3 regions of the Comamonas fluminis genome follow, and region 3 is predicted to be linked to each of the others. Evidence: riboswitches for the same ligand, from Rfam matches in the RefSeq annotation. Region 3 holds a riboswitch; each other region holds the start of a gene.
What was found. Region 3 has a riboswitch for cobalamin ahead of JDW18_RS20140 (ABC transporter substrate-binding protein). Riboswitches for the same ligand answer to the same signal wherever they lie in the genome.

Region 1 (3,273 bases), 2.3 Mb from region 3:
AGACATCGCTCGCCATTCAGCTGGCCAATGGCCTGTCGCTGGAGGAAGCAGCGCAAACACTCAACATTCGCCCGAATACGGCGCGGGCCCATCTGCGCTCGATTTTTTCCAAGACGGGTGTTCGCCGCCAGACAGAGCTGGTGCGACTTTTCCTCAATAGCGTGGCCTGGCTGGGCAATCATTAAGCCCGGCGCCATTCAGAAACCTCTGTTCACGGCATCAACCTGAAGTACCCATGAAAAAAGCCCGCATCAGCGGGCTTCAAATTCAGATCAGGCAGTTGTGTTCGTTGTCTGGATAGTCAACTGCCCTCAGAAACAAGGTGTCTGCAAACGCCACCGGTTCGTCATCCTGAACCGGGGGTTCAGGTGGGCGAGGGCAACCTATCGTTGGGTTCATCTGACGCGAGACGATCACGCTCAATAGGTGATTTACCAAGCCCGTGCTCAGTGAGCATTGGTTCAAGGAAATATAAAAACCGGCAGATTTGCAGACAGGTGCTATTTTAACGGGGAATGTTAAACCTGCAGTCGGCAAAACAGCTTTGCCCTGATGTTTTCAGGCTTTGACAGTTTTCAGAGCAGGCGTGCGTCGTTTTCCAGCGCGTGGTCGAGCTTGAGCACCAGTTGCTCAGCCAGTTCCTGCTGGCGCTGCTGCTCGGCCTTTGCGGCTTCGTCCAGCTCTGCGGGGGGCGCCAGCTCCTGCTGCATGGACTGCATCTCGGCCTGGGCTGCTGCCATGTGGGCCTGCTGGGCATCACGGTCCAGCACATCGAAGGCCATGTTCAGCGCTGCCAGCACCGCCACGCGCTCACGCGAGCGGACTTTGCCGGAGTCGCGTACACGGGTCATGGCATCGTCCACACGGCGGACGGCCTCCATCACGCGTTCTTCTTGGCCATCGGGGCAGGTCAGCACATAGCTTTGCTGCATGATTTGCACATCGATCTGCTTCATGGGCGTCTGTGACAGGGTCTGGAGGCGGAAGGTGACAGTGTCACTCTCCCTGGTTAGCGGGCAAGCGTTCGATCAGCGCGTCCACGCGGGCGCGTGCTGCCTGCAGGCGCAGGCGCAGCAAATCACGCTCCTGAGTAAGGGCGATGACCTGGTCGGTGAGCAAGGCATTGGTGCGCTGAAGTTCTTCATGGCGGACCAACAGACGCTCCACGCGCTCGGCAATGAGATCAAGAGAAGGCTGGGGGGTCATAGACTCTGCCATTGTAGGTCTTGCAGTCAGTAGGTGGGCATTAAATTGCACGCAAAACCTGACTTGTACATGTTTCGGGAGGGTTGCCGCACAGGGGCAGCGAATACCGGTGAAACCTGTCTTTTTGCAGATGAGTGCCTGATTTCGCAAAATCGTAGCGCCATACGCAGATTGCGTCTGCATAAACTGAGTTTTTAAGGTAAAAAATCGTCACCCGGCTCCTTCGAATGAAGGATGAGCACGGGTTGAACTTCATTACAATGCGCGGCTGTTGGTGCTCGATGCGGCTGCTCTGCCGCCTCAGTTCAACGGGAAGCAGGGAGGTGTTTGCCAGATTTGACTGGTGCGCCGGGCCTGCGCTGCCCCCGCAACGGTCGGCGAATGGAGTGCCATTGCATTCCTCCTTTTCCCTGATAGCCACTGGCGCTTGCGCGCTGGGAAGGCTGGCAAGAGGACGATTCGCCTAGCCCGGATACCGGCCAACTTGGGTGTGTCTGCTATTTGCGGACATGTGTTGCTCAGTGTCGGCGGGTAGGCTGGCGTGAGCGCTTTCTCGCTGATTTCTCATGTCCAGAAACTCTTCGTCCGCGCAGCTCTGCGTGGCGCCATTTGCCTGCACTCGTGTGGCAGCTGCGGCTGTGCTGTGCGCTATTTCTTCGTTTGCCGCCCATGCACAGGATGCGGGTGCACGCCAGATGGCAGAAACCGTGGTCACTGGTAGCCGCGCCGAAGCCTCCATTGAACAGCTGACGGCAGATGTGACAGTCATCGATGCCAAGCAGATCGAGCGCGCCGCAGGCAGCAGCCTGCCTGAGCTGCTGCAGCGTGAGGCGGGCCTGCAGATCACCAGCAATGGCGGTCTGGGCAAGGAAGCCAGCGTTTTCACGCGCGGCACGGAAAGCCGGCACACGATTTTGCTGGTGGATGGTGTGCGTTATGGCTCGGCAACCAGCGGCGGCCCTTCCTGGGCCAATATTCCTCTGGCATCCATTGAGCGCATTGAGGTCATCAAGGGCCCAGCATCCTCTTTGTATGGCAGCGATGCAGTTGGTGGCGTGGTGCAGATCTTCACCAAGAAGGGCACTGGCGCAAAGCCTTTCAATCCATATGCCAGTGTCACGCTGGGCAGTGACCACTATGCGCAGGCCGCCGCGGGTCTGAATGGCTCTCAGCAAGGCTGGAACTATTCGCTGAATGCGCAGCGCACGACCGAACATGGTTTTTCCTCCACCAATTCCAAGGTGGCCTACGGAAACTACAACCCCGACCGGGACCCGTTTCGCCAGAGCTCTTTGAATGCCTCGCTGGGCTATGAGATCAACTCTGACTGGCGTGTTGACGGCAGCGTGCTGTATTCGGAAGGCATCACCCATTTCGATGACGGCCCTGGCGTGGATACCCGCAGTGCTTTGCGCACGCAGGTCAGCACGGCTTCGGTGACTGGGCGAATCCTGAAGGACTGGAAGTCCAAGTTCACCATCAGCCATTCGCGTGATGAGAGCAATGCCATTGATTCCGCGCAGTCCTATAACCTGCCGGGCCTGTTTGCCACCACTCAGCGCCAGTACCAGTGGCAAAACGATATCGCCACGCCCGTTGGCCTGGTGGTTGCAGGCTTTGAACGACTGGAGCAGGAAGTCAACAGCAGCACCAAATATTCGGTGACGGAGCGAACAGTGAATTCCGGCTTTGTCGGTTTGACCGGTGAGCAGGGCGCACATAGCTGGCAGGCCAATCTGCGCCGCGATGACAACTCGCAGTTCGGCAGCAAGAACACCTGGGGCGTGGGCTATGGGTTTCGTCTGAACTCCCAGTGGCGCCTGCATGCCTCGCATGGCACAAGCTTTGTGGCGCCGACCTTCAATCAGCTGTACTGGCCAGATTATGGCTCGCCAGACCTGAAGCCTGAATTTGGTCGCAATACCGATGTGGGTGTGACCTGGAGCGAAGGTGGGCACTCCGTCAAGCTGGTTTATTTCGACAACCGCATTCGCGGCTATATCGCGAACACGACCAAGCCCGAGAACATCCCTCGCAGCCGTATCAAGGGCTGGACGCTGGGCTACA
Region 2 (3,273 bases), 1.7 Mb from region 3:
GCTTCCTGATCGAGAGATCAGACCTTGTTCCCGTTTCACTCGCTGTTTTAAGAGCAAGCACCTTCCGAAACGAAGCGCCATCAAGGCGCCGCAAGAGTTTAGCAGTCCTTGGGCGCTTTCAAGCGTTATTCAGAGCAATTGGTCCGGCATGAACTCAATCAGAGGCTTGCCGCTGCGCTCGTTGATGCGCACCTGCGCCTGCACGCCATAGACCTGGGCAATGATCTGCGGCGTCAGCACCTCGGCGGGCGTGCCCTGTGCAGCCAGCGCGCCATCCTTGAGCAGATAAAGGCGGTCGCAGTAATGGGCGGCCAGCGGCAGCTCATGCAGTGCAGCCAGTGTGGTCAGGCCCAGGCTGCGTATCAGGTTCATCAGCTCGAACTGGTGGCGTACATCCAGGTGATTGGTGGGCTCGTCCAGCACCAGCAATTGGGCTTGCTGCGCCAGTGCTCTGGCCATCAGCACTCGCTGCTTTTCACCGCCTGAGAGGGTGGAGAACATGCGCTCGGTCAGCGCCTGGGCGTGCACCTGTGCCAGAGACTGAGTGACGATGCGCAAGTCCTCTTCACTGTCGCGAGAAAAAGCGCTTTGACGGGGGGTGCGCCCCATGAGCACCACATCACAGACGCGCAGATCAAACTCACCGGTGTTCTCTTGCGCCAGCACAGCCATGGCGCGGGCATTGTCGCGGGCACTGCGCTGCCAGACGTCTTGCTCTTGCATGCAGACCGTGCCACTGGAAGGCTTGAGGATGCGGTAGATCATGCGCAGCAAGGTGGATTTGCCGCTGCCATTGGGCCCCAGCAGGCCGACCAATTCGCCGCGCTGAATATGCAGACTGATGTCTTTGACGATATGGGTGGCTGCAGCTTGCCAGTGCAGTTGCCGGGCTTCCAGCAAGTAGTGTTGGCCGTTCACAGGCTGATCCTTTCCCGGGCGCTCTTGCGGCATAGCATCCAGACAAAGAAGGGCCCGCCCAGCAGCGACGTGATGACGCCAACGGGCACTTCGGCAGGGGCAAAGCTGATGCGGGAAAACACATCGACCCAGACCAGGAAGATGGCACCTGTCAGCGCTGCGACAGGTAGTACCCGCCGGTGCTCGGCGCCCACCAGCATGCGGGTGATATGCGGCACGATCAGGCCCACAAAGCCGATGGGGCCTGTCAGCGCAACAAGAACTCCCGTCACCATCGAGACGAGCAAAAACAGCCAGCGCCGGGTGCGTGTGGTGTCCACACCCAGAGTGGCTGCAGTTTCTTCGCCAGACAGCAATGCATTGAGCGAACGCGCCTGCGCCAGCAGCAGCGCAATTCCTGCCAGCAGCAGGGCAGCAGGCAGCCCCAGCTCTTTCCAGCGGGTTCCGGCCAGACTGCCCAGAGTCCAGGTCAGCACGGAGTTCGCCAGCTCACGCTGGTTGGCTGTCAGAATGATCAGGCTGGTGACGCCACCAAGACAGTAGGCAATGGCGACGCCACCCAGAATCAATCGCGAGGCCTGCAATCGTCCATTGGTATGGGCGAGAAAATACACCGCTGTGCAGGCTGCCAGTGCGCCGCCAAAAGCGCCCAGTGGTAAGGCCAGTTCCCCCGCAAATGCCAGTGTGCCAAAGGCCAGCACACTGACGGCGCCCACTGATGCTCCCGATGAAACGCCCAGCAGGTAGGGGTCAGCCAGCGGGTTGCGAACCATGGCCTGCATGGCTACACCCACCAGGGCAAGGCCGGCGCCAGTCATGGCCGCCAGCAGCACACGCGGCAGGCGAACGCGCCAGACAATCTGATACTGGGCCGTGCTCCAGCTGGCAGGCTGGGTTTCCATGCCCAGGCGCTGCGCCAGTTCATGCGCGGTGATTTGCCATGCTTGAGTGGGCCCAATGCGCACCGGCCCCAGCGTAATGGCCAGCGTCAGAGACAGCAGCAGCACGGCCGTCAGTGCAAACAGCCACAGTTTCAGCTGATGACGCTGCCGGGTGAAGGCTTGAGTCGAAGGCGCCGTCATGAGAGCCGTAGAACGCTGGTCAGGCCAGATGCCGGGCTATCGCCTTGCTGTGTAAGGGCAGGGTGGAAGATCAAAGGCCGTGTGGGAAATCTCATCGCTATCTTGTCAAAGCAGGCGGCTTGCATGCAGGCGATGAGATCAGGCGGGAGGGTGCGCGTGCGGTGAAAGCGCGGCATAGCCTGTTGCCATCACGCTGCTCCCCGCAGGCCGGTGTTGCAAATAACAGGCCGGTATCCGGGCTGGCAAATGGCTTGGGGCGCGAGGCCCCATGCCCACTGCTTCACCTTCCCGGCGCTGCCGCGCACCTCGATGACGAGGCCACGTAGAACGCCAGTGGCTGGCTTTTTGCATATATTGCAAAAGCCCAGAAGCGGTGTTGATCTGCTTACCGTTGCGGGGGCAGCCAGGGTTTTGCACCCTGTTCCCGTTTAACCCGAATGGACATCGGGCACCTGTTGCTGGGGCAGGGCAGACTAGTGGGGAGGTGACCACTTTGGCACATAACCTGCACGACACCCATTCTGCCCTGGCCCAATGATAACGCGGGTTTGCGGGCGATGTGGGGTCTGCAGAGTCACTCGGTGGCTTTGGCACAGAATGGGCCGACCAGGGGCACAAAACGGCCAGAGTGGGCCGTTAGCGCACTAAACGGTGCTGGGCATGGGATTTCCGGTTTCCCTTGTGTAATCGGGCGCTTAGGGGGATGTTTGCCTGCGTAGCCAGGAGTCGTGCCGCTGCTTCAAGGTCGGAAGTTCCGAGGTCGGAAGCTGCTTTGCTTCCAACCTCAGAATATCTATAAAAATCAAACACATAGTCGGATGGCCCTCAATTCTCAAAACTTCCGACTTCGTGGGAGGTTGGAAGTGGAAGATTGAGAATTTAAAGGCGCATTGCAAAGAAAAACGCCCAACCTGATGAAGGATGGGCGTTTTAAAAGAACGGCTGTGAGGCTTTAAAAAAGGGCTCGCTGCCTTCGCTCAGGTGGGGTGCTCACCCCAAGCTGGCCACAATCCTGAGCACTTGCCTTCGGTAAGGCTGTATTCGGCAGAGACACTACCGCCAGTCATATGCTGTGAACGCACCGTGACTGTCGTAAATCGACCCCAAGCGGAAGTTGACAAGGCATCATGTAGCTACTTAAAGATCAACAACCGGCCACGCAAAGGGCTTCAGGGTACGATCACCACTATCCGTGTACCGGGACAGCTTTCAGCACTCCACTCTTGAATCCGCCAAAAGCCTAAAGGCAGCATTGAGGGAAAAACCGCTTATG
Region 3 (3,273 bases):
GGGCGCATCGTGCCGCAGCTCGCCTCCATGCCCGACGGACGTGTCTATCTGTGGATTGCCCGCACCATCAGCCACGCAGGCCAGGGCTGGGGCGCGCCGGGAAAGACTTTCTCCATTGGCCTCGGCTGCGATTTGCAACATGCCGCGCGGCTGGTGTATTCCAAGGGGCTGGATTTGCGCAAGGTTGAGGCCGCCACTCCGATTGGCATGGGCTGCAAAGTCTGTGAGCGCAATGCCTGCCCGCAGCGCGCCTTCCCGTTTGTGGGCAAGCCTCTGCGGGTCAATGAAAACGAAAGCGGCTTTGTGCCTTACGGGTAGGCTTGCCATGTGAGGTCGGCATGCAACAAGGTAAGAAATACGCGACGATATCTTCAGCTGCGTCGAGATGTTCAACAACCCCATCCGCAGACATTTTCCTGCGGATGGCCTGTCTTCGATAGAGTTCTAGAGGCGTAATTCTGTGAGGCTTGACGCAGTCTAGGAAAGGCTGGTTGATTCACATAAAGCAAGCTGCATATGAATGGTTTGCCACAGCGGATCGGCTTCTCGATCAATGACCTCAAAGTGGTGCTTCTGCCAGAACTCCAGAGCGCCAGGCAAAAACGGATGTGTGTGCAGGTAAAGAACGTCCACGTTTTGAGACTCTGCATGAGTGCGCAGCCTATGCAGCATCCGCCCGGCCAGCCCGGAGCGCCGATGCTCTGGCGCAACAAACAAGCGCACGACTTCCATGACTTTGTGCTGTTGGAAATTTAACTGCGGAAATCTGCCGTCATAGACACGGCATGCAATTGTTGCCTGAACGCTTTGTCGAGAATCGAGAGCCGCCAGCATGCAGCCACTGCCTGAGAGATAGGTCGCTTCGAATTCACGCAGGTCTTCAGGTGTCTCCTGTGCGTTGATGCGCCCGGCGAACATGGAAATGCGCACGTTTTGCAGAAAGCTTTGGACTTGATGCAAGTCACGAACGCGCTGAATGGAAATGGAATTTGAAGTGGGCATGAACAGAGAAAACTAGCGCATTCGTCCAACGGGCCTGTGACTGCTGCTACAAAATCAGCTACATTACCGCAACTTTGGTTTCGCAAGAACATGTATTCGCTGTGGTGAATGCATGAGGGAATCCAGTGGTCCGGCACTTTGCTTGCCGGCCCGTGAAATGGAACTGCCCCCGCAACTGTAGGCAATGAGCCAGCCATCCAATAGCCACTGAACATCTCTGTTTGGGAAGGCGATGCGCCAGCGATGATTTGCCAGTCAGGAGACCTGCCAGAGCATCTATCAATCATTGCCGGCGGGGTGTCCGGGGAGTGTGCATCTCATCGTTCCAGTACTGCGCTGCCTACCCAGGCAGATGCGAAGGCGCGTGGCTTGCCATATCTTCCAGAGTGCTTCTCGCCGCTTCTGGAAAGTTATTCCGATGCTGCTTAGAAGCCTTGCCAGCGCTGCCCTGATCGCCACCTCTTTTTCTGCGTACGCCACTGACTATCCGGTGCGGCTGCAGAACTGCAATTACACCGTCAAGCTCGACAAAGCGCCTGCATCGGTGGTCACCATCGGCCAGGCTGGTACCGAGATGCTTTACGCATTGGGTCTGGGCGACAAAGTGGTGGGCACAGCCCTCTGGTTCAACCCGGTGCAGCCGCGCTTCAAGGCCATCAACGACAAGGTGCCGCGCCTGTCGGACAACATTCCCAGCTTTGAATCGGTCATCGGCAAGCGCCCGGCCCTGGTGGTCTCGCAGTTTGAATGGATGGTGGGCAAGGACGGCGTGGTTGGCACGCGCGAGCAGTTCCATGACCTGAACATCGCCACCTATGCCATGCCCGCAGACTGCGAAGGCAAGAACAATCTGGTGGGCTCGGACGGCACACGTACCGCCAGCTACGACGTCAAGGCTTTGTACAAAAGCATTCGCCAGCTGGCTCAGGCCTTTGATGTGGAATCGCGCGGTGAAAGCCTGGTCAAGGAGTTGAGCGATCGTCAGGCCCAGGCGGTGGCCAAGGTCAAGTCTTCCAAGCTGCACAACCTGTCTGCCGCACTGTGGTTCTCTAGCGCAGACCTGGCGGCTGACCCCTATATGGCTGGCAAGAACGGCGTGGCGGGCTACATGATGCAGACGCTGGGTCTGCGCAACGTGATCGAATCGACAGAAGAGTGGCCACAGTGGGCTGGGAAACCATTGCCAAGGCCAACCCTTCGGTGCTGATCATCGCCCGCATGGATCGTCGCCGCTTTCCTGCGGATGACTACCAAAAGAAGCTGGAATTCCTCAAGAAAGATCCCGTCACCCAGCACATGGATGCCGTCAAAAACGGCCGTATCGTGATCGTGGATGCCGATGCGCTGCAGGGCTCGATTCGCCAGGTGGACGGCATGGAGCAGATCGCCAATGCCGTGCTGAAGATTGAAGGCATCGCTAAGTAAGCTGAGCGGAAATGGGCGCCATGCACTTTGCGTGCACTTTGCATGCGCCCCTGCTGTGTCATGAACACCTTCACGCTGAGTCAGGGGCGCTCACGCATTCCGCTGGGCCTGCTTTTGCGCATGGCCTTGCTGGCAATCGCTGCCGCAGCTTTGCTGTTGCTGGCGGTGGTGCTGGGCATTGCCATTGGCGAGACCGATATCTCGGCCCGCATTGTGTATGAGGTGCTGGCCAATCAGCTTCTGGGTGCCAGCTACGCTATAGACCCCATCAACGCAGGCATTGTCTGGAACTACCGGCTGACCAGAGCTTTGGTGGCCGCCAGCTGCGGCGCGGGCCTGGCGGTTTCCGGGGTGATCTTGCAGTCGCTGCTGCGCAATGCTTTGGCCGAGCCCTATTTGTTGGGCATTTCTGCCGGTGCTTCCACGGGGGCGGTTCTGGTGTCGGTGGCGGGCCTTGGGGCTGGCCTCATCTCCATGACCACAGGGGCATTCCTTGGTGCCATCTGCGCATTTGCACTGGTGGCCTTGCTCGCCCATGCCGCAGGCAATGGCGGGCTGCGTAACGGCGGCCAGATTGTGCTGGCCGGTATTGCTGGCTCGCAACTGTTCAATGCACTGACCTCGCTCATCATCACCAAGTCGGGAAGTGCCGAGCAGGCGCGCGGCATCATGTTTTGGCTGCTGGGCAATCTGAGTGGCGTGCGCTGGCCAGACACCTTGCTGACGGCCTCGGTGGCCGTAGCGGGGATGCTGGTCTGCCTGATGCATGCCCGCTCTCTGGATGCGTTTACCTTCGGTGGGGAGTCTGCCGCTGCTTTAGGCGTTCCCGTGCGCCGCGTGCAGCTG

Region 1: linked by a shared signal. The riboswitch ahead of JDW18_RS09740 (TonB-dependent receptor domain-containing protein) and the one ahead of JDW18_RS20140 (ABC transporter substrate-binding protein) in region 3 are both predicted to bind cobalamin.
Region 2: linked by a shared signal. The riboswitch ahead of JDW18_RS12575 (FecCD family ABC transporter permease) and the one ahead of JDW18_RS20140 (ABC transporter substrate-binding protein) in region 3 are both predicted to bind cobalamin.

The regions. Positions count from the first base shown of each region.
Region 1 covers NZ_CP066783.1:2,036,527-2,039,799, forward strand. The annotation lists gene JDW18_RS09725 (helix-turn-helix transcriptional regulator) at 1-185, shown strand, start outside; gene JDW18_RS09730 (cell division protein ZapA) at 576-956, opposite strand; gene JDW18_RS09735 (DUF904 domain-containing protein) at 997-1,206, opposite strand; cobalamin riboswitch at 1,462-1,704, shown strand; gene JDW18_RS09740 (TonB-dependent receptor domain-containing protein) at 1,773-3,273, shown strand, end outside.
Region 2 covers NZ_CP066783.1:2,661,560-2,664,832, reverse strand. The annotation lists cobalamin riboswitch at 1-80, opposite strand, end outside; gene JDW18_RS12580 (ABC transporter ATP-binding protein) at 130-951, opposite strand; gene JDW18_RS12575 (FecCD family ABC transporter permease) at 915-2,000, opposite strand; cobalamin riboswitch at 2,209-2,471, opposite strand.
Region 3 covers NZ_CP066783.1:4,363,141-4,366,413, forward strand. The annotation lists gene JDW18_RS20130 (short-chain fatty acyl-CoA regulator family protein) at 1-318, shown strand, start outside; gene JDW18_RS20135 (GNAT family N-acetyltransferase) at 478-1,002, opposite strand; cobalamin riboswitch at 1,061-1,288, shown strand; partial or broken gene JDW18_RS20140 (ABC transporter substrate-binding protein) at 1,577-2,427, shown strand; gene JDW18_RS20145 (FecCD family ABC transporter permease) at 2,488-3,273, shown strand, end outside.